DNA from 3 places in the Pantoea sp. BRR-3P genome. Region 2 is predicted to be linked to each of the others. Evidence: predicted binding sites of a transcription regulator. Region 2 holds the regulator's gene; each other region holds the start of a gene.

Region 1 (10,045 bases), 900 kb from region 2:
GACTCGGTGTGAGTTTATTTCCGCGTCCGGCAGGACGATCGGGCTGGGTAAAGACACCAATAACCTGATGCTCAGAAGCAAGCAGCGCGTCAAGATGACGCGCTGCGAAGTCAGGTGTACCGGCAAAGATAATTTTGAGCGGTGCAGACACAGTTTAACCTTCTATTCGCGCTTAATCTTCGCGTGCGTTAAGGCGGGCCAACTTTTCCAGTTTCTGTTTAATACGCTGACGTTTAAGTGGCGACAGATAATCAATGAAGAGTTTGCCATCAAGATGATCGATTTCATGCTGGATACAAATCGCCAGCAGGCCATCGCTTTCAAGCTCAAAGCTTTTACCATCGCGATCCTGCGCACGCACTTTAACCCATTCAGCCCGCGGTACAAACGCGCGTTGCTCAGGGATAGAAAGGCAGCCTTCTTCAATCCCGGTTTCACCGCTTTTCTCTAGCAATTCCGGGTTGATGAGCACCAAACGCTCGTCACGATTTTCAGAAACATCAATCACAATGATGCGCTGATGAATATCAACCTGAGTCGCCGCTAAGCCAATACCTTCTTCGGCGTACATGGTTTCGAACATGTCGTCGACAATACGCTGAACGTCTGCGTTTACGGTAGCCACCGGCGCAGCGATTTTGCGAAGGCGATCATCAGGGAAATGTAATACCTGCAAAACTGACATAAATATCCAGATCTGTATGCGTTGAAGAAAAGATTACTGCCTCATATTGTAGACTTTTTGATGCCCGATTGACAGCATTGCACCGCATGATAGCGCGGCTGACAGGGAGTTTGGCATGGAGAAAATTGAATGGATGCTTAGGTTGGCGAATGTCAAAGGATTAAGCAGCCAGCTTGTCAGACATTTAGCCTTGGCGCTGCAGGATAGTGCCCCTGTTGATGATGGTCTCTTGTCAGATCATGGATTGAGCGAAATGCAGCGGCAACAGTTTAGGGAGCTATGTCCGCGCCAATTAGAAAGAACGTATTTATGGCTCGAGCATGAAGAGCATCATTTAGTTGCCTGCATAGATGAAGATTATCCTTCGGCGTTAACGGAAATCAGCCGACGTCCATCATTACTGTATGTCGCCGGAAGTGTGAATGCTCTGCAAACACCGCAACTGGGCGTGGTGGGGAGCCGTCATTGCACCCATTATGGCAAACAATGGGGAAGCTGGTTTACTCAGCAATTGGCGCTAAGTGGATTAACTATTACCAGTGGTTTAGCTCGCGGCATTGATGGCGTGGCGCATCGAGCTGCGTTAGAAGCACAGGGCAAAACCGTGGCGGTGTTGGGGAGTGGTCTGCAACATATCTACCCTAAAAGCCATCAATCGCTGGCGCGAGAAATCATTAGCAGTGGCGGCGCACTGATTTCTGAATTCCCACTTGATATGGCCCCGCATGCGGTCAACTTTCCTCGACGTAATCGTATCATCAGTGGTTTGAGCTTGGGGGTGTTGGTGATAGAGGCCTCGCTGAAAAGCGGTTCGTTAGTTACAGCACGCTATGCTTTGGAACAAAATCGTAACGTTTATGCGTTACCCGGTTCGCTTGGCAATCCGGGTAGCGAAGGAACACACTGGCTTATCCAGCAAGGGGCGCTTCTGGTGGCGCACCCCAACAATATTCTTGAGGACTTACATTCAACGCTGCAATGGTTGCCCGATAGCACTTCAGAAACAATATATTCACAAGACAGTGACGATGTTCCATTGCCATTTGCAACTGTGTTGGCTAACGTAGGTGATGAGGTTACACCTGTTGACGTCGTCGCTGAACGTGCCGGCCAACCTGTGCCAGTTACCGCAGCCCATTTGCTGGAGCTGGAGTTAGCAGGATGGATCGCAGCTGTACCCGGCGGCTATGTCCGATTGAGGAGGGCATGCCATGTTCGACGTACTTATGTACTTGTTTGAGACATATATCCACAACGAAGCTGAAATGCGCGTTGATCAGGATAAATTGACCGATGACTTAACCGACGCCGGTTTTCATCGTGAAGATATCTACAATGCGTTGAATTGGCTTGAACGGTTAGCGGATTATCAGGAAGGCTTGGTTGCGCCTGTGCTCATGGCAAACGATCCGCTCTCCATGCGAATCTACACGGAAGAGGAAAATCAGCGTTTAGATGCCGAGTGTCGCGGTTTTATTTTGTTCCTGGAGCAGGTTCAGGTGCTGAATATGGAAACGCGCGAGATGGTCATCGAACGTGTAATGGCCCTCGATACCCTGGAATTCGATCTTGAAGATCTCAAATGGGTGGTGTTGATGGTGCTGTTTAACATTCCAGGATGTGAAAACGCCTATCAGCAAATGGAAGAACTGTTATTCGACGTCAATGAAGGTATGCTGCATTAATAATCTTCGATTAATGCAACCGGTAATATGAGTAAATCAGCACTATTCTCCGTGCCTAAACACGATCCCTGCCCCGCTTGCGGGGCAGAATTAGTTATACGCTCCGGCAAACACGGTCCTTTCCTGGGGTGTGTCAATTATCCAACCTGTGATTACATTCGTCCGCTGAAGAGCCATGGCGATGGGCACGTTGTTAAAGTGCTGGAAGGACATGCCTGCCCGAAATGTGGTGCAGACAAAGTTCTGCGGCAGGGACGCTTTGGCATGTTCATTGGTTGTAGCCACTATCCCGAGTGCGATTACACAGAAACCATCGACAAGCCTGATGAAACAGCCATTGCTTGTCCGCAATGTCAGAGCGGTAAACTCGTACAGCGTCGCTCGCGATATGGCAAAACTTTTCACTCGTGCGATCGCTATCCAGATTGTCAGTTTGCAATTAATGCAACGCCGATTGAAGGTGTTTGCCCGCATTGTCAGTTCCCCTTATTAATAGAGAAGAAAACCGCACAGGGCATGAAGCGCTTTTGCGCCAGCAAACGCTGCGGTAAGCCAATCGTTCAGGACCAAGAATCATCATGAAGCCAAGTCAGTATTTAGCAGGAAGCCTCGATTTTTGTATTGAGCAACTCCAGCAGCAGGAAGTTATCGCTTACCCAACCGAAGCCGTATTCGGCTTGGGCTGCGATCCCGATAGCGAAAATGCCGTAATGGCGCTTCTGGCGCTCAAGCAGCGTCCAGTCGATAAAGGCCTTATTCTGATTGCAGCTGATTACGCGCAACTTGAACCTTACATCGCCGATCGTGAACTTACTGTACTTCAGCGCGAACGTATGTTTGCGAGCTGGCCCGGCCCGGTGACTTATGTGGTGCCCGCGTCGCCACACACGCCGCGCTGGCTCACTGGACGATTTGATTCACTGGCAATCCGCGTTAGCGATCATCCTGATGTCCAGGCTTTATGCCGTGGTTTTGGTAAACCGCTGGTTTCGACCAGTGCCAATCTTTCCGGTGAGCCGCCTTGTCGTAATGTGGAAGAAGTTGCCCAGCAATTTGGTGCTGAGTTTCCAGTATTACACGCTGAAACCGGTGGACGCCTGAATCCTTCTGAGATCCGCGACGTTATTAGCGGTGAACTTATTCGCCAGGGTTAATTTATGAAAAACTTTGCCGTTTTTGGTAATCCCATTGCCCACAGCAAATCACCTTTTATCCATAGCCTCTTTGCTGAGCAAACCGGCATTGATCATCGATATGGCAGTGAGTGTGCACCCTTAGAGGGTTTTCCCCAGTCGATCACAGACTTCTTTGCGAATGGTGGTAAAGGGGCCAATGTCACACTGCCTTTCAAACAGCAGGCATGGGAATTTGCGGATGAGCTTAGCGAACGCGCGGCATTGTCCGGGGCGGTGAACACATTAAAGAAAGATGCGCAGGGCAAGATCTTTGGTGATAACACGGATGGTATTGGTTTGCTAAGCGATCTGGAACGCTTGCAGATGATCCAGTCGGACGATCGTATCCTGCTGGTGGGGGCCGGTGGTGCAGCGCGAGGCGTGATCCTACCGCTTCTCTCTTTTGGATGTTCATTAGTGGTGGTGAACCGCACGGTTGAACGTGCCGAGCAGCTGGCAAATATTTTCCAGCATAACGGGGAAATCAAAGCGGCCAGCTTCGAGCAATTAGCGGGTCAGCAATTTGATCTGATCATTAATGCGACTTCAAGCGGTGTCGATGGCAAGGTGCCGGCGTTAGCTGCATCGCTTATTAATCCACAAACGCGTTGCTATGACATGTTTTATCAACAGGGGTTGACGCCATTTCTACAGTGGTGCCAGCAGCAGGGCGCACAGCAGCTGGCAGATGGTGTTGGCATGCTGGTGGGACAAGCCGCTCATGCTTTCCAACTGTGGCATGGCGTGATGCCAGAGATCACGCCAGTGATTACCACGCTAAAGCAGGCGATGCAGCAGCGATAAATTTGACGATCAAGAATGGACTTTGCTTTCCTGATCGAGATACTCATTCTTCCAACTCACGTAATTGTTGGATGAATAGAGCAGCCCGGCGATTTCAGCTTCACTCAGCGGTCGTACTTGTTTAACCGGGCTGCCCAAATAGAGGTAGCCACTCTCCAGTCGTTTGCCTGGCGGCACCAAACTACCAGCGCCAATCATCACATCATCTTCAACAATTACACCATCCAGCAGAATCGATCCCATACCAACCAGTACACGATTTCCGATAGTACAGCCGTGCAACATCGCTTTATGGCCCACCGTCACGTCTTCGCCAATGATTAGTGGGAAACCTTCCGGATTGCTGGTGGATTTATGCGTGACGTGCAGTACGCTGCCGTCCTGGATATTGCTTCTTTTACCAATCATCACTTTATTCACGTCACCGCGAATCGCTACCAGCGGCCAAATGCTGACGTCATCGGCGAGCTGTACTTCACCCACCACCACGCTGCTGCTATCGATCATTACGCGATCGCCGGCTTGCGGAAAATGGTTCTTATAAGGTCGTAGGGCTATAGACATGATCTTCTCCTTTTACATTTTTACCCAAGCCTGCGGTTTAAAAGCCGGATAAACAAGATGATTTTTGAACAGATCGCTCGCGATCGCAGCGAAAAGAATGAAAACTCGCCAGTCGATTAAAAAGATCGAAAAAAGGGGTTGTGCAAAAAATTCGGATCCCTATAATGCGCCACCACTGAGACGGCAAAGCGGCAACGCAGGCGGCTCAGCAGGGAGTGAAGAAATTCATCCCGCCGGATGAAAACGCTGAAAAAAGTGTTTGACTCTGAAGAGGGAAAGCGTAATATACGCCACCTCGCGACAGGCGGTTAACCCGCTGCTCGCAACGCTCTTTAACAATTTATCAGACAATCTGTGTGGGCACTCGCAGGATTGATATCAGCGTCTCCGGACGCAACAAAATATCAAGTCTCACGAGTGAACACATAATGAAATTCATTATGACGTTTTACAGATGAGCATCGCTGCACTTGTTGCAGCAAATCAAACTTAAATTGAAGAGTTTGATCATGGCTCAGATTGAACGCTGGCGGCAGGCCTAACACATGCAAGTCGGACGGTAGCACAGAGAGCTTGCTCTCGGGTGACGAGTGGCGGACGGGTGAGTAATGTCTGGGAAACTGCCCGATGGAGGGGGATAACTACTGGAAACGGTAGCTAATACCGCATAACGTCGCAAGACCAAAGTGGGGGACCTTCGGGCCTCACACCATCGGATGTGCCCAGATGGGATTAGCTAGTAGGTGGGGTAATGGCTCACCTAGGCGACGATCCCTAGCTGGTCTGAGAGGATGACCAGCCACACTGGAACTGAGACACGGTCCAGACTCCTACGGGAGGCAGCAGTGGGGAATATTGCACAATGGGCGCAAGCCTGATGCAGCCATGCCGCGTGTATGAAGAAGGCCTTCGGGTTGTAAAGTACTTTCAGCGGGGAGGAAGGCGGTGAGGTTAATAACCTTACCGATTGACGTTACCCGCAGAAGAAGCACCGGCTAACTCCGTGCCAGCAGCCGCGGTAATACGGAGGGTGCAAGCGTTAATCGGAATTACTGGGCGTAAAGCGCACGCAGGCGGTCTGTCAAGTCGGATGTGAAATCCCCGGGCTTAACCTGGGAACTGCATTCGAAACTGGCAGGCTAGAGTCTTGTAGAGGGGGGTAGAATTCCAGGTGTAGCGGTGAAATGCGTAGAGATCTGGAGGAATACCGGTGGCGAAGGCGGCCCCCTGGACAAAGACTGACGCTCAGGTGCGAAAGCGTGGGGAGCAAACAGGATTAGATACCCTGGTAGTCCACGCCGTAAACGATGTCGACTTGGAGGTTGTTCCCTTGAGGAGTGGCTTCCGGAGCTAACGCGTTAAGTCGACCGCCTGGGGAGTACGGCCGCAAGGTTAAAACTCAAATGAATTGACGGGGGCCCGCACAAGCGGTGGAGCATGTGGTTTAATTCGATGCAACGCGAAGAACCTTACCTACTCTTGACATCCAGCGAACTTAGCAGAGATGCTTTGGTGCCTTCGGGAACGCTGAGACAGGTGCTGCATGGCTGTCGTCAGCTCGTGTTGTGAAATGTTGGGTTAAGTCCCGCAACGAGCGCAACCCTTATCCTTTGTTGCCAGCGGTCCGGCCGGGAACTCAAAGGAGACTGCCAGTGATAAACTGGAGGAAGGTGGGGATGACGTCAAGTCATCATGGCCCTTACGAGTAGGGCTACACACGTGCTACAATGGCGCATACAAAGAGAAGCGACCTCGCGAGAGCAAGCGGACCTCATAAAGTGCGTCGTAGTCCGGATCGGAGTCTGCAACTCGACTCCGTGAAGTCGGAATCGCTAGTAATCGTAGATCAGAATGCTACGGTGAATACGTTCCCGGGCCTTGTACACACCGCCCGTCACACCATGGGAGTGGGTTGCAAAAGAAGTAGGTAGCTTAACCTTCGGGAGGGCGCTTACCACTTTGTGATTCATGACTGGGGTGAAGTCGTAACAAGGTAACCGTAGGGGAACCTGCGGTTGGATCACCTCCTTACCTGAAGATACCTTCCCGCGAAGTGCTCACACAGATTGTCTGATAGAAAGTAACGAGCAGAAAAAACCTCTACAGGCTTGTAGCTCAGGTGGTTAGAGCGCACCCCTGATAAGGGTGAGGTCGGTGGTTCAAGTCCACTCAGGCCTACCAAATTTCTTCTCATGCTGCGTTAAAGCGCCGCTCGTATAGTGAACTATACGTCGCGACACTTTGCCCTGCCTGAAAAGAAATTACCGTTTGTGAAAACGGGACTCCTGGTGAGTGGTAGTAGCGGTCTCTGCAGTAACTGTATGGGGCTATAGCTCAGCTGGGAGAGCGCCTGCCTTGCACGCAGGAGGTCAGCGGTTCGATCCCGCTTAGCTCCACCATTACAGTGACTCAAAACAATACTTCAGAGCAAACCGGAAACGGTGTGCTGCGAAGTATTATGCTCTTTAACAATCCGGAACAAGCTGAAAATTGAAACGACGTGTTGGTTCATTTCTCCGTAATAAGAAATGAATAACAACATGTTCGAGTCTCTCAAATGCTTGCAGTCCCAAGCGTTGCAAAACGCCTGTGGGTTGTGAGGTTAAGCGACTAAGCGTACACGGTGGATGCCCTGGCAGTCAGAGGCGATGAAGGACGTGCTAATCTGCGTAAAGCGTCGGTAAGGTGATATGAACCGCTACAGCCGACGATGTCCGAATGGGGAAACCCGGTGCACTCAGTGCATCATCGCAACATGAATACATAGTGTTGCGAGGCGAACCCGGGGAACTGAAACATCTAAGTACCCGGAGGAAAAGAAATCAACCGAGATTCCCCCAGTAGCGGCGAGCGAACGGGGAGCAGCCCAGAACCTGAATCAGTTTGTGCGTTAGTGGAAGCGTCTGGAAAGTCGCACGACACCGGGTGATAGTCCCGTACACGAAAGTGCACAGATTGTGAGTTCGAAGAGTAGGGCGGGACACGTGGTATCCTGTCTGAATATGGGGGGACCATCCTCCAAGGCTAAATACTCCTGACTGACCGATAGTGAACCAGTACCGTGAGGGAAAGGCGAAAAGAACCCCGGCGAGGGGAGTGAAACAGAACCTGAAACCGTGTACGTACAAGCAGTGGGAGCCTCTTTATGGGGTGACTGCGTACCTTTTGTATAATGGGTCAGCGACTTATATTCTGTAGCAAGGTTAACCGTATAGGGGAGCCGCAGGGAAACCGAGTCTTAACTGGGCGTTAAGTTGCAGGGTATAGACCCGAAACCCGGTGATCTAGCCATGGGCAGGTTGAAGGTTGGGTAACACTAACTGGAGGACCGAACCGACTAATGTTGAAAAATTAGCGGATGACTTGTGGCTGGGGGTGAAAGGCCAATCAAACCGGGAGATAGCTGGTTCTCCCCGAAAGCTATTTAGGTAGCGCCTCGTGAACTCATCTCCGGGGGTAGAGCACTGTTTCGGCTAGGGGGCCATCCCGGCTTACCAACCCGATGCAAACTGCGAATACCGGAGAATGTTATCACGGGAGACACACGGCGGGTGCTAACGTCCGTCGTGAAGAGGGAAACAACCCAGACCGCCAGCTAAGGTCCCAAAGTCATGGTTAAGTGGGAAACGATGTGGGAAGGCACAGACAGCCAGGATGTTGGCTTAGAAGCAGCCATCATTTAAAGAAAGCGTAATAGCTCACTGGTCGAGTCGGCCTGCGCGGAAGATGTAACGGGGCTAAACCATGCACCGAAGCTGCGGCAGCGACACTATGTGTTGTTGGGTAGGGGAGCGTTCTGTAAGCCGTTGAAGGTGGCCTGTGAGGGTTGCTGGAGGTATCAGAAGTGCGAATGCTGACATAAGTAACGATAAAGCGGGTGAAAAGCCCGCTCGCCGGAAGACCAAGGGTTCCTGTTCAACGTTAATCGGAGCAGGGTGAGTCGACCCCTAAGGCGAGGCTGAAAAGCGTAGTCGATGGGAAGCAGGTTAATATTCCTGCACTTGGTGTTACTGCGAAGGGGGGACGGAGAAGGCTAGGTTATCCGGGCGACGGTTGTCCCGGTTTAAGCGTGTAGGCTGACACCTTTGGTAAATCCGGGGTGTCTTAAGGCTGAGGCGTGACGACGAGCCACCACGGTGGTGAAGTAACTGATGCCCTGCTTCCAGGAAAAGCCTCTAAGCTCCAGGTAACACGAAATCGTACCCCAAACCGACACAGGTGGTCAGGTAGAGAATACCAAGGCGCTTGAGAGAACTCGGGTGAAGGAACTAGGCAAAATGGTGCCGTAACTTCGGGAGAAGGCACGCTGGCGCGTAGGTGAAGGGACTTGCTCCCGGAGCTGAAGCCAGTCGAAGATACCAGCTGGCTGCAACTGTTTATTAAAAACACAGCACTGTGCAAACACGAAAGTGGACGTATACGGTGTGACGCCTGCCCGGTGCCGGAAGGTTAATTGATGGGGTTATCCGTAAGGAGAAGCTCTTGATCGAAGCCCCGGTAAACGGCGGCCGTAACTATAACGGTCCTAAGGTAGCGAAATTCCTTGTCGGGTAAGTTCCGACCTGCACGAATGGCGTAATGATGGCCAGGCTGTCTCCACCCGAGACTCAGTGAAATTGAAATCGCTGTGAAGATGCAGTGTACCCGCGGCAAGACGGAAAGACCCCGTGAACCTTTACTATAGCTTGACACTGAACATTGAGCCTTGATGTGTAGGATAGGTGGGAGGCTTTGAAGCGTGGACGCCAGTCTGCGTGGAGCCAACCTTGAAATACCACCCTTTAATGTTTGATGTTCTAACGTAGGCCCGTAATCCGGGCTGCGGACAGTGTCTGGTGGGTAGTTTGACTGGGGCGGTCTCCTCCCAAAGAGTAACGGAGGAGCACGAAGGTTGGCTAATCCTGGTCGGACATCAGGAGGTTAGTGCAATGGCATAAGCCAGCTTGACTGCGAGAGTGACGGCTCGAGCAGGTGCGAAAGCAGGTCATAGTGATCCGGTGGTTCTGAATGGAAGGGCCATCGCTCAACGGATAAAAGGTACTCCGGGGATAACAGGCTGATACCGCCCAAGAGTTCATATCGACGGCGGTGTTTGGCACCTCGATGTCGGCTCATCACATCCTGGGGCTGAA
Region 2 (10,045 bases):
GCTGGCCGAGCTGCCGCGCGATGAAGCGGGTAATACCGTGGCTTTTCTGTGGCTGGCCGTCGCGCTGATTATTTTACCGATGTCGACGCGTATGGTGATCGACAACGCGACGGTTTTTGCCGACTACTTCGGTGTGAGCGAACTGGTGATGGGTTTGACGCTGATTGCCGTCGGCACCAGCTTACCTGAACTGGCAACGGTGGTAGCAGGCGCACTAAAAGGTGAAGATGATATTGCCATTGGCAATCTTATCGGAGCCAATATTTTTAACCTGGCGATTGTGCTCGGCCTGCCCGCACTGATTCATCCCGGAAGTATAGATACACACGCCTTTGCGCGTGATTATTGGGTAATGCTGGCCGTTAGCGTGCTGTTCGCCCTGCTCTGTCTGCTGCGTAAGCGGCGGATTGGCCGTATTGCAGGCACTCTATTATTAGGTGGATTTATCGCGTGGGTTCTGTGGCTATGGCTCAGCCCCATGGTTATCACAAGCTATTAAGGACGGACTGACCATGTCACATCAGCAACCGGATTTCGATTTTCAGCAGGCAGGTAAAGCGGTGCTGCGCATCGAACGTGAAGGGCTGGAGCAGCTTGATCAATACATCAATGACGATTTCAGTCGCGCCTGCGCAATGATATTTGCCTGTCGCGGCAAAGTGGTCGTGATGGGCATGGGCAAATCGGGACACATTGGTAAAAAAATGGCCGCGACCTTTGCCAGTACCGGTACGCCATCATTCTTTGTGCACCCCGGAGAAGCCAGCCACGGCGATCTCGGTATGGTAAGCACCAATGACGTGGTCATCGCCATTTCCAATAGCGGCGAGTCAGGTGAAATCCTTGCGCTGATTCCGGTGCTAAAGCGCCAAAAAGTCCAGCTGATTTGTATCACGGGCCGCCCGGAAAGCGCGATGAGCCGCGCAGCTGATGTGCACCTGTGTGTGAAAGTGCCGCAGGAAGCCTGTCCGCTGGGCTTGGCACCGACCACCAGCACCACCGCCACCTTAGTCATGGGCGATGCGCTTGCCGTCGCTCTGCTGGAAGCGCGTGGATTTACGCAGGAAGATTTTGCGCTGTCGCATCCCGGCGGCGCGTTGGGGCGTAAACTGCTGTTGCACGTCAGCGATATCATGCACAGCGGCGATGAAATCCCGCACGTCAGTCGTGACGCGTCAATGCGTGATGCATTACTGGAAATTACGCGTAAGAATCTCGGCTTGACGGTCATCGTCGATGATCTGATGAAAATTGAAGGCATCTTCACCGATGGGGACTTACGTCGCGTGTTTGATATGGGCATCAATTTCCAGACGGCCCGCATCCAGGATGTGATGACCAGCGGCGGCATTCGCGTGCGTCCAAATATGCTGGCGGTTGACGCACTTAATCTGATGCAAAACAAAAACATTACCGCCCTGCTGGTCGCCGATGACGATCGCCTGCTCGGTGTGGTACATATGCATGACATGCTGCGCGCTGGCGTAGTCTGAACAGGAAATACTCATGAGTACTGAAACGGCGATGGTCGAGACTTGCTACGGTCCAGTGAGCGCAGCGGTGATGGCACGTGCCGCGCAGATTCGCCTGCTAATTTGTGATGTCGACGGCGTGATGTCCGATGGCGTGATTTATATGGGGAACAGCGGTGAAGAGCTAAAAGCTTTTAACGTACGCGATGGCTATGGCGTGCGTTGCCTGCTGACCTCCGGCGTCGAAGTGGCTATTATTACCGGCCGCAAAGCAAAACTGCTGGAAGATCGCTGTAAAACGCTCGGCATTACGCATCTTTACCAGGGACAATCGGATAAGCTTTTGGCCTGGCGTGAACTCCTGGATAAACTGTCGTTATCTGCCGAACAGGTGGCGTACATCGGTGACGATCTGATCGACTGGCCAGTAATGGCGCAGGCGGGTTTGAGCGTTGCCGTGGCGGATGCCCACCCGATTTTGCTGCCGCGCGCGCATTATGTTACCCGCATTGCCGGTGGCCGCGGCGCAGTACGCGAGTTGTGCGATCTGATTTTGATTGCGCAGAACAAATTTGAGGATGCCATAGGGCAATCAATATGAGTAAGAGCAGGCGTTGGATGACGCTGATTCTGGCCCTGATCGCGTTGGTGCTGATCGGCTGGAATCTCACCAACCAGGATGACAACAAAACGCCGGTGGCGACGAATAATCAAGAGCCAACGTATACCAGCGAAAAATCCAATACTGTGGTGTATAACCCCACGGGCGCACTGGGTTATAAGCTGGTGTCAGATAAAGTGACCTACTTTTCAGCCGATGAGGTAAGTTGGTTCGATAATCCGGTGATGACCACCTATGACGAAAACAAAGTGCCGACGTGGTCAGCGCGTGCTGACAAGGCAAAGCTGACTAAAGATCGTATGCTTTACCTTTACGGCAATGTCGTCGTCAATACGTTGACCCAGGATTCACAGCTTGAGCGCATTCTTACCGATAACGCTCAGGTAAATTTGGTCACCCAGGACGTGACGTCTGACGATAAAGTCACCCTTTTTGGCCGCAGTTTTAATTCCACTGGCATGAAAATGCGCGGCAATTTACGGACGAAAAATGCTGAGCTGCTTGAAAAGGTCAAAACTTCCTATGAAATCCAAAATGAACCAAAACAGCCTTAAGTTATTGCTGGTGAGTGCCCTGCTGGCAACGAGTTTGCCCGCCCTGGCGCTGACCGGCGACTCAGACAAGCCCGTTAATATTGACTCCGTTAATCAGGCGCTGGACCTGCAAGGCAACGTCGCGACCTTTACCGGCAACGTGATTGTTACCCAGGGTTCGATCAAGATTACCGCCGATAAAGTCGTGGTCACACGTCCTGGCGGCGACAGCAAGAAAACCATCGTTGATGCCTATGGTAATCCTGCCACCTTTTACCAAATGCAGGACAGCGGCAAGCCGGTTCAGGGCCATGCCAGTAAACTGCACTACGAATTGGCGAACGACTTTGTTGAGCTGACGGGCAATGCCTTTATTCAGCAGCAGGACAGCAATATTAAAGGCGATCGTATCACTTACCTGGTGAAAGAGCAGAAAATGCAGGCATTTAGCCAGGGTGAAAGTAAGCGTGTGACCACCGTTCTGGTACCGTCGCAGCTGCAGGATAAAAACGGCTCGTCCGCGAGCCCTAAAAAGAGTAACTGATTGCTATGGCCACACTGATCGCTGAAAACCTGGCGAAAGCCTACAAAGGCCGCCGCGTGGTGGAAGATGTTAGTCTGCAGGTAAAATCCGGCGAGATTGTCGGCCTGCTGGGCCCAAATGGTGCCGGTAAAACCACCACGTTTTACATGGTGGTTGGCATTGTGCCGCGCGATGCCGGCCGCATCGTGATTGATGATGAAGACATCAGCATTTTGCCGCTGCATGCACGCGCACGCCGCGGCATCGGCTATTTACCTCAGGAAGCCTCGATTTTCCGCCGCTTGAGCGTGTACGACAATCTGATGGCGGTGCTGCAGATTCGCGATGATCTGACCGAAGAGCAGCGCCAGGATCGTGCTAACGAACTGATGGAAGAGTTCCACATCGCGCATCTGCGTGACAGCATGGGCCAGGCGTTATCGGGCGGTGAGCGCCGTCGTGTGGAGATTGCGCGCGCGCTGGCGGCTAATCCGAAGTTTATCCTGCTGGATGAGCCTTTTGCCGGCGTTGACCCCATCTCCGTTATCGATATCAAGAAAATCATTGAGCATTTGCGTGACAGCGGCCTTGGCGTGCTGATTACCGACCACAACGTGCGTGAAACCCTCGCGGTGTGTGAACGCGCTTATATTGTTAGCCAGGGGCATTTGATTGCCCATGGCACACCTGATGAAATTCTTGTAGATGAGCAGGTTAAGCGTGTTTATTTGGGCGAAGAGTTCAGACTCTGATAAGGTGTCGTAACACCCTACGTTTGCTTAGGAAATTCTAACCGAATTATGAAGCAAGGTTTGCAACTCAGGCTCAGCCAACAGCTGGCGATGACACCACAGTTGCAGCAAGCTATCCGCTTGCTGCAACTCTCTACGCTTGAACTCCAGCAAGAACTCCAACTGGCGCTGGAAAGCAATCCGCTGCTTGAACAAACCGATCTGCATGAAGAAGTCGATGCGCGCGAATTTCAGGATCAGGAAAGTGATTCACTAGATACGCGTGAAGCACTTGAACAGAAAGATATGCCCGAAGAGTTGCCGCTCGATGCCACCTGGGACGAAATCTACACCGCGGGAACCCCTTCAGGCACAGGTACCGACTACCAGGACGATGAGCTGCCGATCTATCAGGGCGAAACCACCCAATCGCTGCAGGATTATCTGATGTGGCAGGTTGAGTTAACGCCTTTTAGCGATACGGACCGCGCGATTGCCACCTCGATTGTCGATGCCATTGACGATACCGGTTATCTCACCGTCACTATACAAGACATTTATGACAGTATTGGTGATGAAGAGTTGACGCTGGAAGAAGTCGAAGCCGTGCTTAAGCGCGTGCAACGTTTCGATCCCGTTGGTGTAGGTGCGCGCGACTTACGTGATTGTCTGTTAGTACAGCTCTCTCAATATTCGTCCGAAACACCTATGCTGGCGGAAGCCCGTTTGATTGTCAGCGAGCATCTCGATCTGTTGGCTAACCATGATTTCCGCAGTCTGATGCGCGTGACGCGTCTCAAAGAAGAGATACTGAAAGACGCGATGCTGCTGATTCAGTCGCTCGATCCGCGTCCGGGTCAATCGATCAACACCAGCGAACCAGAATATGTTATTCCTGATGTTCTGGTGCGCAAAATCAGCAAGCGCTGGACAGTTGAACTCAACTCAGACAGCATGCCGCGCCTGAAAATCAACCAGCAGTATGCTGCGATGGGCGGTGCCGGACGTAACGAAAGCGATAATCAGTTTATCCGCAGTAATTTGCAGGAAGCCAAATGGCTGATTAAGAGCCTCGAGAGCCGTAACGATACGCTGCTCAAAGTGACACGCTGTATCGTTGAGCAACAGCAGGCATTTTTTGAGCAGGGCGAGGAGTATATGCGCCCGATGGTGCTGGCAGATATCGCCCAGGCCGTTGATATGCACGAGTCCACCATTTCACGCGTGACCACGCAGAAATACTTGCACAGTCCGCGCGGCATCTTTGAGTTGAAATATTTTTTCTCCAGCCACGTCAACACCGAGGGCGGCGGCGAAGCCTCCTCCACGGCGATTCGCGCACTGGTGAAAAAATTGATCTCCGCGGAAAATCCCGCAAAACCCTTGAGCGACAGCAAACTGACCTCCATGTTATCTGAACAGGGCATCATGGTAGCGCGACGTACGGTTGCTAAATATCGCGAGTCTTTATCTATACCGCCATCAAACCAGCGCAAACAATTGGTTTGACCGAACGAAGAAGGAAGACCTATGCAGCTAAACTTGACCGGACTTAACGTTGAGATTACCGAACCTCTGCGTGAATTTGTAAATACCAAATTTGCCAAACTGGAACACTATTTTGATCATATCAATCAGGTTTATATTGTTCTAAAAGTAGAGAAGGTGACGCAGGTTGCGGACGCAACACTGCACGTCAACGGCGGAGAGCTGCACGCCACATCGGAAGCGGAAGACATGTACGCGGCCATCGACGGGTTAATCGATAAGCTTTCCCGTCAGCTGACCAAACATAAAGACAAACTGAAAAAACACTAACCTTCACGCTTGCAGAGTGCTGACTGATTCGGCACTTAGAGCAAAATGGGGCGGGTTTAACCGCCCCGTTTTGTCATCTGCGCAAGCGCCAACGGGCGAACCGCAATGCAGTTAATTGCCTGATCCCCGCGGCTATGTGAACTCGCAAGTGAAACGATGATGAACAACGATCTGACACTGGAATTGAGCTCGGTCCTTTCACTGGACTGTACCCGTAGCGGCGTACACTGCCAGAGTAAAAAACGCGCGCTGGAAATTATCAGCGAGCTAGCAGCGAAGCAGCTCAATCTGCCGCACCAGACGCTTTTCGAAGCAATCCTGACCCGCGAACGCATGGGCAGTACCGGCATTGGCAACGGCATTGCTATCCCACACGGCAAGTTGGAAGAAGATACATTGCGCGCCGTAGGGGTGTTTATCAGCCTTGATCAGCCCATCGCTTTCGATGCGGTTGATAACCAGCCGGTTGACCTGCTGTTTGCCCTTCTGGTACCCGCGGACCAGTGTAAAACCCACTTGCACACGCTTTCGCTTGTTGCTAAACGCCTGGCGGACAAAACGGTCTGCCGCCGTTTACGTGCAGCACAGAGCGATGAAGAGCTCTACGCCATTATCACAGAAGCTCAGGAAGCACACTCTTAAGCGTAAAACACTTTTACCGGCCAGTTCGCCGGTTTAAAACGGGAGAAATGTGATGGTGCTGATGATCGTTAGCGGTCGGTCAGGCTCAGGAAAATCGGTTGCGCTCCGTGCTCTTGAAGACATGGGCTTTTACTGTGTCGATAACCTTCCGGTTGTGCTATTGCCGGAGCTGGCGAATACCTTAACCGAACGCAACATCTCTGCTGCGGTCAGCATTGACGTGCGTAATATGCCTGAATCGCCGGAAGTGTTTGAAGCCGCGCTCAACAATCTGCCCGACTCTTTCTCGCCGCAGTTGCTGTTTCTCGATGCCGATCGCAACACATTGATCCGTCGTTATAGCGATACGCGTCGCCTGCATCCGCTTTCCAGCAAAAATTTGTCGCTGGAGTGCGCCATCGATGAAGAGAACGATCTGCTGGAACCCTTGCGTTCACGTGCCGATCTGATTATCGATACGTCTGAGATGTCGGTTCATGAGCTGGCGGAGATGCTGCGTACCCGTCTGCTGGGTAAACGCGAGCGTGAATTAACCATGGTGTTTGAGTCATTTGGCTTCAAACACGGTATTCCGATCGATGCAGATTATGTGTTCGATGTGCGTTTTCTGCCGAACCCGCATTGGGATCCTAAGTTGCGTCCGATGACGGGCCTCGATCGGCCAGTAGCGGCATTCCTCGATCGTCATACTGAAGTGCATAACTTTATCTATCAAACGCGTAGCTATCTGGAATTGTGGCTGCCGATGCTGGAAACCAATAACCGCAGCTATCTTACTGTTGCCATCGGCTGCACCGGCGGCAAGCACCGTTCAGTGTATATTGCTGAACAACTGGCGGATTATTTCCGATCGCGCGGTAAAAATGTGCAGTCTCGCCATCGCACTTTGGAAAAACGCAAATCATGACCGTGAAACAAACCGTTGAGATTCGAAATAAGCTGGGCATGCATGCGCGTCCAGCGATGAAGCTGTTTGAGCTGGTACAAAGCTTTGATGCTGAAGTGCTGTTGCGCAATGAATCAGGTACCGAAGCCGAAGCTAGCAGCGTCATTGCGCTGCTCATGCTCGACTCGGCGAAAGGCGGTCATATCGAAATTGAAGCCAGCGGCCCGCAGGAAGAACAGGCGCTGGCGGCGGTTATCGAACTGTTTGAAGCGGGCTTTGACGAAGACTAAGCTTTTAGTGCAGTTTGTAGCGATTGAGGAAACCTTCGCCGCCCAGCTGCCGCATCTGGCGCATAATCCACTGCTGACGCTGACGCGTGTAGCCAGAAGGCGCATCGGCACGGAAGCGAATCGGATTAGGTAGCACTGCCGCCAGCAGCGCCGCCTCTGACATTGTGAGGCGACTAGCGGGCTTATTAAAGTAGCGCTGCGACGCTTCCTCCACCCCGAATACCCCGTTACCAAATTCTGCAATATTCAGATATACCGTCAGGATGCGGCGCTTCGTCCACACGGTTTCAATTCCCACCGTCAATCCTGCTTCCAGCCCTTTGCGCATCCAACTCCGCCCATCCCATAAGAAGAGATTTTTTGCCGTTTGCTGGGATAAGGTTGAGGCACCGCGCATGCGCTCATTACCCTCGTTATCCAGTACTGACTGAATGGCATCAACATCAAAACCCCAATGCTCAGGAAATTTTTGATCTTCTGATGCGATCACCGCCAGGGCCATCCAGGGAGAAATCTCGTCCATGCTGACCCAGTCTGAGTGCGCCACATAATCAAAATGCCCGGTAAACCAGGCGCCGATTTGTCGCTCTACCATCACTGCAGAAAACGGCACAGGTAAGAACGCAAACAGCAGAATGCCCGCTAACCACATACCCAACCAGGCCAGCAGAACTTTAGCAATCAGTACCTTAATACGTTTTCCCAGCTTCCCTTTACTCTTGCTCATGCAATTTTCTCTTACCTGTTCCCTGTATTAATTAATCACTCAAGTCACGATATCAAACAGCAATGTCTCAACGCTAAATTTTAACCCTATACCCGTTGAGTAACGAGGTTAATTAACGTTCAGCATGCACAATGCTTCTGTATTAGAGCCAAATACATCAAGCACTTCCAGTAAAAAAGGAATCGGTTCCATAAACAGAAATCGATCCAATGCAGTCTCACTGGATACTTAACTGAATGTGATGTCGATCACGCAAAACCTTTCGTAATGCTTAACTATAACTTTTAGTAGTCTTCGAAGATGCTCATTGATATCCAAGACCATTCTTAAAATCATGGCGGAATTCGCCCTGTCATCCATCGATTAGCACGTGGAAGAGGTAAAGCGATTTACCGCACAAATGGTTTACATTGCACGCTAAACCTTAAACTGGAACTTTCAACAGAGGGTTTCCAAAACGTTTTGGATAACCTGACCGAAAAAAAGCTTTTTTTGATAATTTTCAGAGCGTTAACCTTACTCAACTGCAATTTATCGTCAGTTTGAGTTTTTCCATGCTCCTTACAGGGCTTTCTAACGAAACGCTGAAGCAAAACCAGGCAAAAAGCAGAACAATTGGTCAAAAAGAGTGCAATTTGGCAAAGAAATTAATTCCTTGCTTGACTGTGTCAGCAAATTAATGTTTTCTGTATTTAATCGCTGCTCAACATCACACAATTTAATGAATCTTATCGCAAGCGTTAGCGAATTTGTTAAGGTGATTTGGAAGCGTTAACCAATACCACACTGTTGCTTTTTTATTCGATCTCTCATAATAGCAGCAGTACCCATTTCCCTGGTGTTGGCGCAGTATTCGCGCACCCCAGTTTCGACTGGGGTCATTTTTTTCTGACGTCCTGTAATTTCTCTCGCTCAGCAACCCATTCACGTAACACGTTCACGTCCTGCAACCATTCCTGTTTTAATTCGTCGATCCACTCCTGGACATTGTCCCACCACGCTGGCAATTCCGGCGACTGAATCTGCTTCGCCAGCTGTTGCAAATGCAGTAAGCCAACCGAACCCGCCGCGCCTTTAATCTTGTGGCCTTCTTCGGCAATGCCCTTCTGATCGCGCGCCATCATGTTCGAATCCAGCACATCAAGGTATCCGGGCATCATCTGCTCAAACATCGTTAAGCTCTGCGTAATCAATCCTGGACCCACCAATTCAATATATTGTTCCAGCATTGGGACATCCAACAGCATGCGTGATTGCTCGGCCGACGACTCGCTGACGATCTCTTCCTGCTCCGGCTGGTAATCCCAAAACTTTTTGATCATGGCGGTCAGCGCCGGTACGGCCAGCGGTTTGCTCAGCACATCATCCATGCCCGCATCGAGATACTCTTTTTTGTCCTTCAACACGTTTGCTGTCAGGGCCACCAGCGGCGGCAACGTTGTGCCAGCATGGCGCTGATGGATGGCGCGCGATACATCAAGGCCCGTCATATCGGGCAGTTGAATATCGAGCAAGACCAGATCGAACTCCTGTGGATCAAACATCGCCAGCGCGTCCGTGCCAGTCATGGCAACTTCCACGCTGCAGCCCAATTTCTCCAGCACTGAACGCGCGACAATCACGTTTAGCTCGATATCTTCCACCAGCAGGACGTGCAGCGCCGGTAACGGCATGCTGTCATCCAGATTGTCGTCCTCAACCTCTTCAGCAACACGTGGCGCGTTGATCTCAACGGTAAAGCAAGAACCCTGCCCCGCGACGCTGCTGACGCGGATATCGCCACCCATCGCTTGTGCCAGAC
Region 3 (10,045 bases), 560 kb from region 2:
CGATCTCAACTTCTTACCCGTTGCTCTGCAGCCGCACGGCAAAGGCTTCCTTGAGGCCGATATGCAAGTCGCCACCATCGATCACTCTATGTGGTTCCATCGCCCGTTCGACTTATCAGAATGGCTGCTGTACAGCGTGGTGAGCACCTCTGCGTCCAGCGCACGGGGCTTTGTGCGCGGTGAATTTTACAAGCAGGATGGCACCCTTGTGGCAACCACGGTACAGGAAGGCGTGATGCGCCAACGCGACGCATAAAAAAGGGGCGAAATCATCGCCCCTTGTACTTTTTATAGTTTTAGCGCACTGCTCTTCTTCAGCCCGATACTTACTGGTTGTAAGCGTTCTCGCCGTGGCTGTTCACATCCAAACCTTCACGTTCCTGATCTTCCGGAACACGCAGGCCAACAATCATATCCGCCAGTTTGAAGCCGATAAAGGCAACAACTGCGGTCCAGACGATGGTTACACCAACGCTGAACAACTGCACCCAAACCTGATGTCCCATGGTCACGCCTTCTGCGTAGCCCACGCCGCCCAGTGAAGAGGAGGCAAATACACCCGTCAGGATACAGCCGAGGATACCGCATACGCCGTGCACACCGAACACATCACACGGGTCATCAACGCGCAGCCATCTTTTCAGCGTCGTCACGCCCCACAGACCGGCTAAGCCACCCGCCAGGCCGATGATCAGCGCGCCGCCGACACCAACGTAACCACAGGCAGGAGTAATCGCCACCAGGCCCGCGATGAAACCTGAGCACGCCCCCAACAGAGAAGGTTTACCACGCACCGCCCACTCGCCAAACACCCACGACAAAACAGCGCCCGCAGTTGCCACGACGGTATTCAGGAAGGCCAGCGCAGCGATTTCGTTCGCAGAGGAAGCTGAACCGGCATTAAAACCAAACCAACCGACGTACAGGATCGCAGTACCGAGGAACACCATCGGCAGGTTATGCGGTTTGAACGCTTCTTTACCGAACCCTGCACGCTTGCCAACCAGGTAAGCCCCCACCAAACCAGCAACTGCGGCATTGATATGGACAACGGTACCACCTGCAAAATCGAGCGCGCCATCTTGTGCCAGCAAGCCACCCGCCCACACCATGTGTGCGATTGGCAGATAAGCCAGCGTCAACCACACGACGACGAAAATCAGCACCGCAGAGAAGCGAATACGTTCTGCCAGGGCGCCCACAATCAGGCCGACGGTGATACAGGCAAATGATGCCTGGAAAGCCACGTGAATATATTGGTAGAAACTGCCCATCACGGCTTTCAGCTCAATATTCTTCAGCATCGCCCACTGGAAGTTCCCGAAGAAGGCGTTGCCTTCACTGAAGGCCAGTGAGTAGCCATAAATCACCCACAGCACGCATACCAGCGAGAAAGTCACGGCAACCTGGGTCAGCATGGAGAGCACGTTCTTACCGCGGATCAAACCGCCGTAGAACAAAGCGATACCCGGAATGGACATGAACAGTACCAGCGCGGTACAGATCATCATAAAGGCATTATCGGCTTTATCGGCTACGGCAGGCGCGGCCGCAATGGCCAGCGAGGGTAACAGCGCGAGGCTGGTGAGGCCCAACTTCGTCATTACTTTATTCATTTCTTTCCATCCCATCACAATTCAGAGCCCCAGTTACAGTGCTGCTTCGTCGGTCTCGCCGGTGCGAATACGAATGACGCGCTGCAGTTCCGCGACGAAAATCTTGCCGTCGCCAATTTTGCCGGTATAAGCGGCTTTGCTGATGACATCGACCACTTCGTCGAGTTGATCGTCCGCAATAGCGATATCAATTTTTACTTTTGGCAGGAAGTTAACGCTGTACTCGGCACCGCGATAAAGCTCTGCGTGACCTTTCTGGCGACCAAAACCTTTAACTTCGGTCACTGTCAGTCCCTGAATGCCAATAGAGGATAAGGCTTCACGCACGTCCTCCAGCTTAAATGGTTTGATTACCACGGTAACCAGCTTCATACGTTCCCCTCCGGATAAGAAATTGAGTGAGTCTTCGCGGACACGTAGGGATATAAGCAAAGGCTGTGCCATAAATAAAAAAAGTGGAATGTCAGTAGAATAGGCGCGCTGCATCACGCTTCGTTATGTGAAGCGCGACGCAATTTTGGCAGAGGGAAAGAGTAAGGTGTTGCAAAGTTGCACTGTTCTGGTGCCCACAGCCTCAAAGCAGTGCATCAATACAGAACATTCCGATAAAACTGTGCAAAAAAGGTGCAGATCACCCTTCAGCATGTACGGGAATGCCCGCTGCGAGTTCATCGCCAGCCTGCTGCAGCTGATACATTTGCCAATAACGTCCCTGCTGAGCCAGCAATTCAGTATGCGTACCGCGCTCAACCACCTGTCCACGGTGCAGCACTAAAATCTGGTCGGCTTCCGTGATGGTGGAAAGCCGGTGTGCAATCACCACCAACGTACTGTGCTGCCGCAGAGCGCGTAATGCGTGTTGAATTGCTTGCTCAGTCCCGGAATCGATATTGGCAGTGGCTTCATCAAGGATCAGAATCTGCGGCAATGACACCAGCACGCGCGCCAGTGCCAGCAGCTGTTTCTGTCCAACCGAGAGATTATTGCCCTGCTCGCCAAGGCGCGTGTAAATCCCATCAGACATGCTGCGCGCCAGCGGTGCCAGCTGCACGGTTTCCAGCGCTTGCCACACTTGCTCTTCTGGGATGTCGCGCCCTAAGCGGACGTTGGCCAGCAACGAATCTGCCAGCACCACCGGATCCTGCTGCACCATGGCGATGCTTTGGCGCAGGGCTGCGTGTGATAGCTGCGGCAGCGGACGACCATCCAGTTCGATAGTGCCGCGCGTCACCGGATAATAGCCCATTAACAGGTTGGCTAAGGTACTTTTCCCGCTGCCGGTATGCCCAACCAGCGCCACAAAATTGCGCGCCGGCACGTCAAGATTAATATTGCTCAGTACGTCGCGGTTATCACGATAAGCAAAGCTCACATCGCGCAGGGAAATCTCTCCTGACGCCAGCGGCCGATCATCTGCGCCGTAGCCTTGCTGCACGGCATCCATCAGTTCAAAAATGCGTTCGCCTGATACCACCGCCTGTTGCAGCATCGACTGCTGCGTGGTTAATTCAATCAAGGGTTCATTGAGTCGGCCAAGATACGTGATGAACGCATAAAGCACGCCAACCTCAAACACGCCCGGCGTGGCGAAGCTAAACAGCATCAACAAACCGCACAGAATCATGGCGGAGAACAAGCTCAGCAACGGACGCAACAGAAAACCGTCCAGCCGCAGCGTTTCCATCCGCGCCAGATAGTGCGAACGACTCGCTTCGCCCATGCGCTCACCAAACCGTGCCTGCTGGCGAAACTGTTGGATCACGCTCATGCCGTTGATCACTTCATTGAAACCGTTATTGATGTCGGCCAGATAGCTGCGCACGCGTCGGGCAATTGGCGTACTGAAGCGTTGATAAATCATCATCACCGTCAGCACCAGCGGGAAAATCACCAGTGCCACCAGCGCCATACGCCAATCAAGCGAGAACATCGCCACCAGCATCGCACCAATCAGCGCAGCAGCGCGCAATACGGTGGCGACCACGGTGACGTAGAGATCTTTGATCACTTCGGTGTCATTAGTGACGCGCGAGATTATTTGTCCGACCGGCTGCGTATCAAAAGCGCTGAGCGGTTGACGCAGCGCCGCGTTCATCACATCAACGCGCAGTTGCTGCACTACGCCAATGGCCGCACGGTTAAACAGCAGCGCCTGAAAATAGTGCAAACCGGCCGCCAGCAATTGCAGCAGAACAAAGCTCACCAGCAGCCCAGCCGCAATCCCCCACGGCATCTGATGTTTCGCCACCAGATTATCGATAAAGTAGCTGACCAGCACGGGCCCGGTAACTTCCGCAGCAGCTGCAATCCACAGCATTCCTACCGCCAGCCATAGCGATTTACGCCACGGTTTGCCGTACGCCAGTAATCGTTTCAGCGTTGGCCATAAACGTTGTGATTTAGCCACGGCGTGCTCCTTCTGCCACTTCATCCTCATCTAATGCGGCTTCTAGCTGCTGATAGCGGTACATATCGCGATACCAGCCCTCTTTGGCTGTTAAGGTGTCATGATCGCCACGCTGCGCCACCGCGCCATGCTGCAGCACCAGAATTTCACTGGCCTCGGTCAGCGCCGACAAACGGTGCGCACTGATAATTAACGTGCGGCCTTTTCCCCACTGACGCAGGTTATGCAGGATGTCATGTTCCGTGCGACCATCAACCGCCGACAGCGCATCATCAAGAATCAGGATTTCGGCATTCAGCAACAGCGCACGCGCAATTGAGATGCGCTGCTTCTGTCCACCAGACAGCATCACGCCGCGCTCGCCCACTTCGGTTTCATAACCTTGGGGCAGGCGTAGAATATCGTCATGCACGCAGGCCATTTTCGCCACTTGTTCCAGCTCTTGCTGCGTGGCATTTGGGCGACCGAGCGCCAGATTATTGGCAATGGTGTCGGAGAACAGAAATGGCGTTTGACTCACCACCGCCAAACGACTGCGCCAGCTATCAAGCCGTAGCTGCTGCAGCGGGGTATTGTGATAGCGAATATCTCCCTGGTCGATATCGAAATGACGCTGAATCAGGCTCAGCAACGTACTCTTGCCGCACCCGGTTGGGCCACATAAACCGAGCATCTGGCCCGGTTTTAGCTGGAAGTTAATATGGCTGAGAACGGCGCCGGAACTGGCTGGATAGCGAAATTCGCGGATCGCGACGTGCAGATCGCCGGGGTCGGCGGGCAACACTTTCTGTCCATCCTCAACCGCAGGCACTTCTGCCAGCAGCGAGCGAATGCGACTCCATGCCGCGCTACCGCGCTCAACAATATTGATCATCCAGGCCAGCGCCAGCATTGGCCAAATCATCAGACCGAGATACATCACGAAGCTGGTGAGCTGACCGAGCGTTAAACTGCCGTTCCACACCATCCAGCCGCCGCCGGCGATCGCCAGCAGATTGGATATCCCGACCGCAATATAGATGGTGGGATCGAAACGCGCATCGACGCGCGCCACATGCAGGTTTTTCTTGCCGGTATCCGCGGCAATGTCTGAAAACTGTTGCGACTGATGATCTTCCAGGCCAAAGGCTTTGATCATGCGAATACTGGTCAGGCTTTCCTGAGTTTGATCGTTGAGGCTGGAAAACGCCGCCTGGGCGACTTTGAAGCGCTGATGCAAACGGGCGCCATCTTTCTGAATGACGAACGCCATAATCGGCATCGGTACCAGTGCCAGCAGCGTAAGCTGCCAGCTGATTTGCGTGCTCATCACCGCCAGCACCACCAGCCCCATCACCAAAGAATCCACCAGCGTCAGCACGCCTTCACCCGCAGCAAAAACAACGCGATCAACATCATTGGTGGCACGCGCGATAAGATCGCCAGTGCGGTGGCGCAGATAAAACGCCGGATGCTGACGACTGAGTTGACGATAGAAATCCTCACGCAGTTCCACCGCCAGCTGATAGGAGGCCCCGAATAGCAGCACGCGCCAGACGTAACGCAGCAAATAGACCACAACAGCCGTCACCAGCATGATGCCGATCCACATGAAGATCTGCCCTGCGTCCAGAGTATGCTGTGTCACGCCATCGACAATCACGCCCACCACATGCGGTGGCAGCAATTGCAGAAGCGCAATCACAATCAGCAAGCTGACGGCACCTAAATACCGCCGCCACTCGCGCAAGAAATACCAACTTAACTGACTGAATAATCGCACAAGACTGTCTCTTTATGTGCCCGTTAGGGCGCTACCGGCAAGGCGGTGGTGTATTTGATTTCTTCCATGGCAAAACTGGAGGTCACATCCATCAGGCCCGGCACGCCATTCACCAGACGTTTGTAAAAACCGTCGTAACTCTTCATATCCGCGACCTGAATGCGCAACAGATAATCGTATTCGCCAGCCATGCGGTAAAACGCCATCACTTCCGGCATTTGCTGCACCACGCTGACGAATTGCCTGAACCATTCGCTGCTGTGCTGCTGGGTTTTAACAAACATAAAGGCAGTAAGAGATAGACCAATCTTTTCGCCATCGATCAACGCCACGCGCGCACGAATAATGCCATCATCTTCCAGTTTTTTCAGGCGTTTCCAGCAGGGTGTTGTGGTGAGATTTACCGCATCGGCTAATGTCTGCAGCGACAATGTGCAATCCTGTTGCAGCATTGACAGCAGAGTGCGGTCAGTTTTATCTAACATCGGCCACTCCCGGAGAAAAATTTTCTCTAATCGCACCATTATAACCGGATTAAGGCAACCTCTTTTTCCTGCCAGTGCCTTACACTGTGCGCAATAATGATCACGGAAAAGCAACATGCAAACGCCCTGGGTTCGCCACGCCATCAATGAAATTAACGCCGATTTTCAGCGCTCGGCGGATACGCATCTGATCCGCTTCGCGCTGGATGATTTTCCCGGCATTCACTTCTATCTGAAGGATGAAAGCACGCATCCCACCGGCAGCCTGAAACATCGACTGGCGCGCTCGCTATTTCTCTATGGTTTGGTTAATGGTCGTATCCGTGAAAATACGCCGATCATCGAAGCGTCATCTGGCAGTACTGCTGTATCAGAAGCCTACTTCGCACGTTTGCTTGGCCTGCCGTTTATCGCAGTGATGCCCGCCAGCACCGCCAAACGCAAGATCGAGATGATTCGTTTCTATGGTGGCGAGTGCCATTTCGTTGCCGATCCCTGCCAGCTTTACAGCGAATCGGAGCGGTTAGCGCGTGAACTCAATGGCCATTTTATGGATCAGTTCACCTATGCCGAGCGCGCTACGGACTGGCGCGGTAATAACAACATCGCTGAAAGCATTTTTCGTCAGATGTCCCACGAACCGTTCCCGGTACCGCATACGGTGATCATGAGCGCAGGCACCGGCGGCACATCAGCCACCTTAGGCCGCTACATCCGCTATCAGGGTCACAACACGCGCCTGCTGGTCGTGGATCCACAGCATTCAGTGTTTTTCGATTACTGGCACAGCCGCAATCCTGCGCTGCGTAGCAATCGCGGGAGCTTAATTGAAGGCATTGGTCGGCCGCGCGTTGAACCATCTTTTTTACCCGACGTGATTGACGAAATGATGAAAGTGCCCGACGGCGCAACCGTTGCCGCGATGCTGCAGCTAGAGCAGATCCTTGGACGTCGTCCTGGCGCCTCAACGGGTACTAATTTCTGGGGGATGCTGCAGGTGGCAAAACGTATGCGTGTAACAGGTGAGCAAGGCTCGCTGGTGACGTTATTGTGCGACAGCGGGGAACGCTATCCCGACACCTATTACAATGCAGACTGGGTGAAGCTGAATATCGGTGACATCGAGCCTTGGATCCGTGAACTGCAATAAAAAACCGGACGTCCTGTCCGGTTCACTGTAAGCCTCAGCATTCGGGGGAATAATCGAGGTGTGGTGTGGTCATCCAGTGATTTAAGTAGTGAGACACCGCCTGTGCCTCGCAATGACCAATAATCGGCAGGTGGGGCAACGACGTTTTAAGTTGATTCATCGCGTTGCCCATAATGAACCCGCGGCCGACGCGTTCCAGCATTTCACGGTCGTTCATCGCATCGCCAAACGCCATGCAGTCCGCCAACGACAGCGAAAGATGCTGGCACAAACGCCCCAGCGCTGCGCCTTTATGGCAATCGACCGGTAACACTTCCAGACAATCCCACGCGGAAAAGCAAATATTCGCCCGATCGCCCAGCGCTGCCTGCAATTCACTGCGCAATGCCTGCAACATCTCGTGAGGTGCAATAAAACAGATCTTGGTGACCTCATGCGCTGACATCTGGCGCAAATCACGCAGCTGATAATGGAAACCGCTCATAGCATGCGCCTCAAGCGCGCCGAGCAGCGGCTTATCGGTAAACCAGCCTTCGTCGTTGAAAATATGAATCGAAGCAGGGGTTTGCCAATGAGTATGAATCACCTCTTCTGCCACCGATGAGGTTAAATCACAGCCGTAAAGCTGGTTGCCTTCCAAATCGTGAATACGCGTGCCATTGCCGGTAATCAGCCATGCCGGCAAGGTAATTTGATCGCGCACACGCTGCATATCCATGAGATGTCGGCCGGTGGCAAAAGCCAGGGTTACACCGCGCTCATGCAACGCATGCAAACTTGCCAGCGTTTCATTACCTAAACGATGCGTGGGCAGAAGCAGTGTACCGTCCATATCAAATGCCGCGAGGCGTGCCATGCGAATTCTCCTGTCTGAGTGAGGAGCTTACTATCACCTGGTAATTACGGAACTAATAGTGAATACTTCATTAAAACTGTTCCGGGTTTAGCGATGCGCGAACTTCATCGGGTTAATCAATTTCAACGTCTTTGGCAACTCAGTCACGGTGAGACGCAACGCCTTAGCGTCGCCGCGATGGCGCAGCACTGTTTTTGCAGCGAGCGCCATGTGCGCACGCTACTACGACAATGGCAAGAGATTGGGTGGCTGCGCTGGCGTGGCGAATCAGGGCGCGGCAAACAGGGCGAACTGACTTTTTTAGTATCGCCAGAGCAGCTGCGTCAACAACTGTTAACTCAACAGCTTGACGCCGGCGAAGCGGTGCAGGCATTGCAGGTGTTGGATCTCGATCCTGAACGGCTGGTGAAAATGCTGCGGCCACTGATGGGTGGGCAATGGCAGAATCAGTCTCCGGTGCTGCGTATCCCCTACTACCGTCCAATGGAGCCATTGCACCCTCTGCAACTAACCGGACGCGCTGAACAGCATTTGGCGCGACAAATTTTCTCGGGATTAACGCGGTTTCGCGGTAATGATGTTGAAGGTGATATCGCCCATCATTGGCAGCACGATGCCAGCGGCAGGGACTGGTACTTCTGGCTGCGTCCACAGCTTAGCTGGCATAACGATGAGCCCATGCAGGCCGCGCAGTTGGTCGAACAACTGATGCAGATCAGGCAAACTCCGCGCGGCTTGCGTCTGCTATCGGCCATTGAAAAGATTGAAGCCCCGCATCCTCTGGCCATTCGCATCCAGTTAAATGAAAGTGATTACTGGCTACCGCAGCGGCTTGCGCATCAGTTTTGCTTGTTACCTCATCCTGACTTTGCTGATATTGGCAGCGGTCCCTGGAAACTGACTCATTTCACTCCTGAAATGGTGCGGCTGGAGAGCCATACTCGCTGGCACTTTCAGCGCCCGCTGATTCAGCGCATGGAATATTGGATCACACCACAACTGTTTGATCGTGACCTCGGCACCAGCTGTAGCCACCCGGTACAAATTGCCATTGGCGATCCGGATGAACTGGATAAGCTGCGATCGGTTGACCGCAGTATCAGCCTGGGATTTTGCTATCTGGCACCGCGTATCTCGTCACATTTCAGCACCAAACAGGCCCAATTATTGATTGCCCTAATTCAGCGCAGCGGCGTGATTCAGCAGCTACCGCTGGCTGAAGGGTTGATTACCCCCAGTCATGAGTTGTTGCCTGGCTGGCCGGTGCCATTAGCAGCAAGTGATGCGATAGCACTGCCGCAAACGCTAACGTTGCATTACCATTTACCGGTTGAACTACATGTGATGGCACAGGCATTGGTTCCGCTATTAGCGCAATACGGCTGCGCCCTTACCTGCGTCTTTCATGATGTAAAAAGCTGGCGCGATGATAGCGATCTTAGTCAGGCCGATGTGGTGATGGGCGATCGACTGATTGGCGATGCTCCGCTGTTTACTTTGGTAAACTGGCTGGAGAATGATCCGCTATGGCTGCCGCTGCGCGCAAAAGTATTGCAACCCTCCCTGAGCGCCATTGCTCAGCAGGATAGTGCGATGCAGCGCAGTGATTTAACCCAACAGCTGTTCCAGCAGCTGATGAGCGATGGCTATCTGCTCCCCCTGTTTAACTATCGCTATCAGGTATTTGCGCCACCGGGCGTGGAAGGTATCCAGCTTAACAGCTTGGGCTGGTTTGATTTCACCCGAGCATGGATCCCACCGCCAACGGC

The links. Region 2 encodes sigma-54, which starts transcription at its own class of promoters, with help from an activator protein. Its sites were predicted from a motif close to GTTGGCACANNTTTCGCTNT; they were not measured.
Positions count from the first base shown of each region.
Region 1: the regulator sigma-54 is predicted to act here: its motif matches at 5,189-5,208, upstream of AAGR08_RS01030 (gamma carbonic anhydrase family protein).
Region 3: the regulator sigma-54 is predicted to act here: its motif matches at 2,042-2,061, upstream of glnK (P-II family nitrogen regulator).

Region 1 is NZ_CP155066.1:199,136-209,180, forward strand. Features, by position in the region: gene fmt (methionyl-tRNA formyltransferase) at 1-151, opposite strand, end outside; gene def (peptide deformylase) at 173-685, opposite strand; gene dprA (DNA-protecting protein DprA) at 801-1,925, shown strand; gene smg (DUF494 family protein Smg) at 1,897-2,370, shown strand; gene AAGR08_RS01015 (type I DNA topoisomerase) at 2,398-2,952, shown strand; gene tsaC (L-threonylcarbamoyladenylate synthase type 1 TsaC) at 2,949-3,524, shown strand; gene aroE (shikimate dehydrogenase) at 3,528-4,349, shown strand; gene AAGR08_RS01030 (gamma carbonic anhydrase family protein) at 4,359-4,913, opposite strand; rRNA gene AAGR08_RS01035 (16S ribosomal RNA) at 5,405-6,944, shown strand; tRNA gene AAGR08_RS01040 (tRNA-Ile) at 7,018-7,094, shown strand; tRNA gene AAGR08_RS01045 (tRNA-Ala) at 7,237-7,312, shown strand; rRNA gene AAGR08_RS01050 (23S ribosomal RNA) at 7,514-10,045, shown strand, end outside.
Region 2 is NZ_CP155066.1:3,542,472-3,552,516, forward strand. Features, by position in the region: gene AAGR08_RS16450 (calcium/sodium antiporter) at 1-499, shown strand, start outside; gene kdsD (arabinose-5-phosphate isomerase KdsD) at 513-1,493, shown strand; gene kdsC (3-deoxy-manno-octulosonate-8-phosphatase KdsC) at 1,507-2,073, shown strand; gene lptC (LPS export ABC transporter periplasmic protein LptC) at 2,070-2,648, shown strand; gene lptA (lipopolysaccharide ABC transporter substrate-binding protein LptA) at 2,617-3,171, shown strand; gene lptB (LPS export ABC transporter ATP-binding protein) at 3,177-3,902, shown strand; gene rpoN (RNA polymerase factor sigma-54) at 3,951-5,390, shown strand; gene hpf (ribosome hibernation promoting factor) at 5,412-5,699, shown strand; gene ptsN (PTS IIA-like nitrogen regulatory protein PtsN) at 5,859-6,341, shown strand; gene rapZ (RNase adapter RapZ) at 6,394-7,248, shown strand; gene npr (PTS phosphocarrier protein NPr) at 7,245-7,517, shown strand; gene mtgA (monofunctional biosynthetic peptidoglycan transglycosylase) at 7,522-8,244, opposite strand; gene arcB (aerobic respiration two-component sensor histidine kinase ArcB) at 9,123-10,045, opposite strand, start outside.
Region 3 is NZ_CP155066.1:2,985,145-2,995,189, forward strand. Features, by position in the region: gene tesB (acyl-CoA thioesterase II) at 1-256, shown strand, start outside; gene amtB (ammonium transporter AmtB) at 327-1,616, opposite strand; gene glnK (P-II family nitrogen regulator) at 1,650-1,988, opposite strand; gene AAGR08_RS13960 (SmdB family multidrug efflux ABC transporter permease/ATP-binding protein) at 2,248-4,023, opposite strand; gene AAGR08_RS13965 (SmdA family multidrug ABC transporter permease/ATP-binding protein) at 4,016-5,785, opposite strand; gene AAGR08_RS13970 (Lrp/AsnC family transcriptional regulator) at 5,809-6,270, opposite strand; gene AAGR08_RS13975 (PLP-dependent cysteine synthase family protein) at 6,386-7,420, shown strand; gene cof (HMP-PP phosphatase) at 7,455-8,276, opposite strand; gene AAGR08_RS13985 (SgrR family transcriptional regulator) at 8,370-10,045, shown strand, end outside.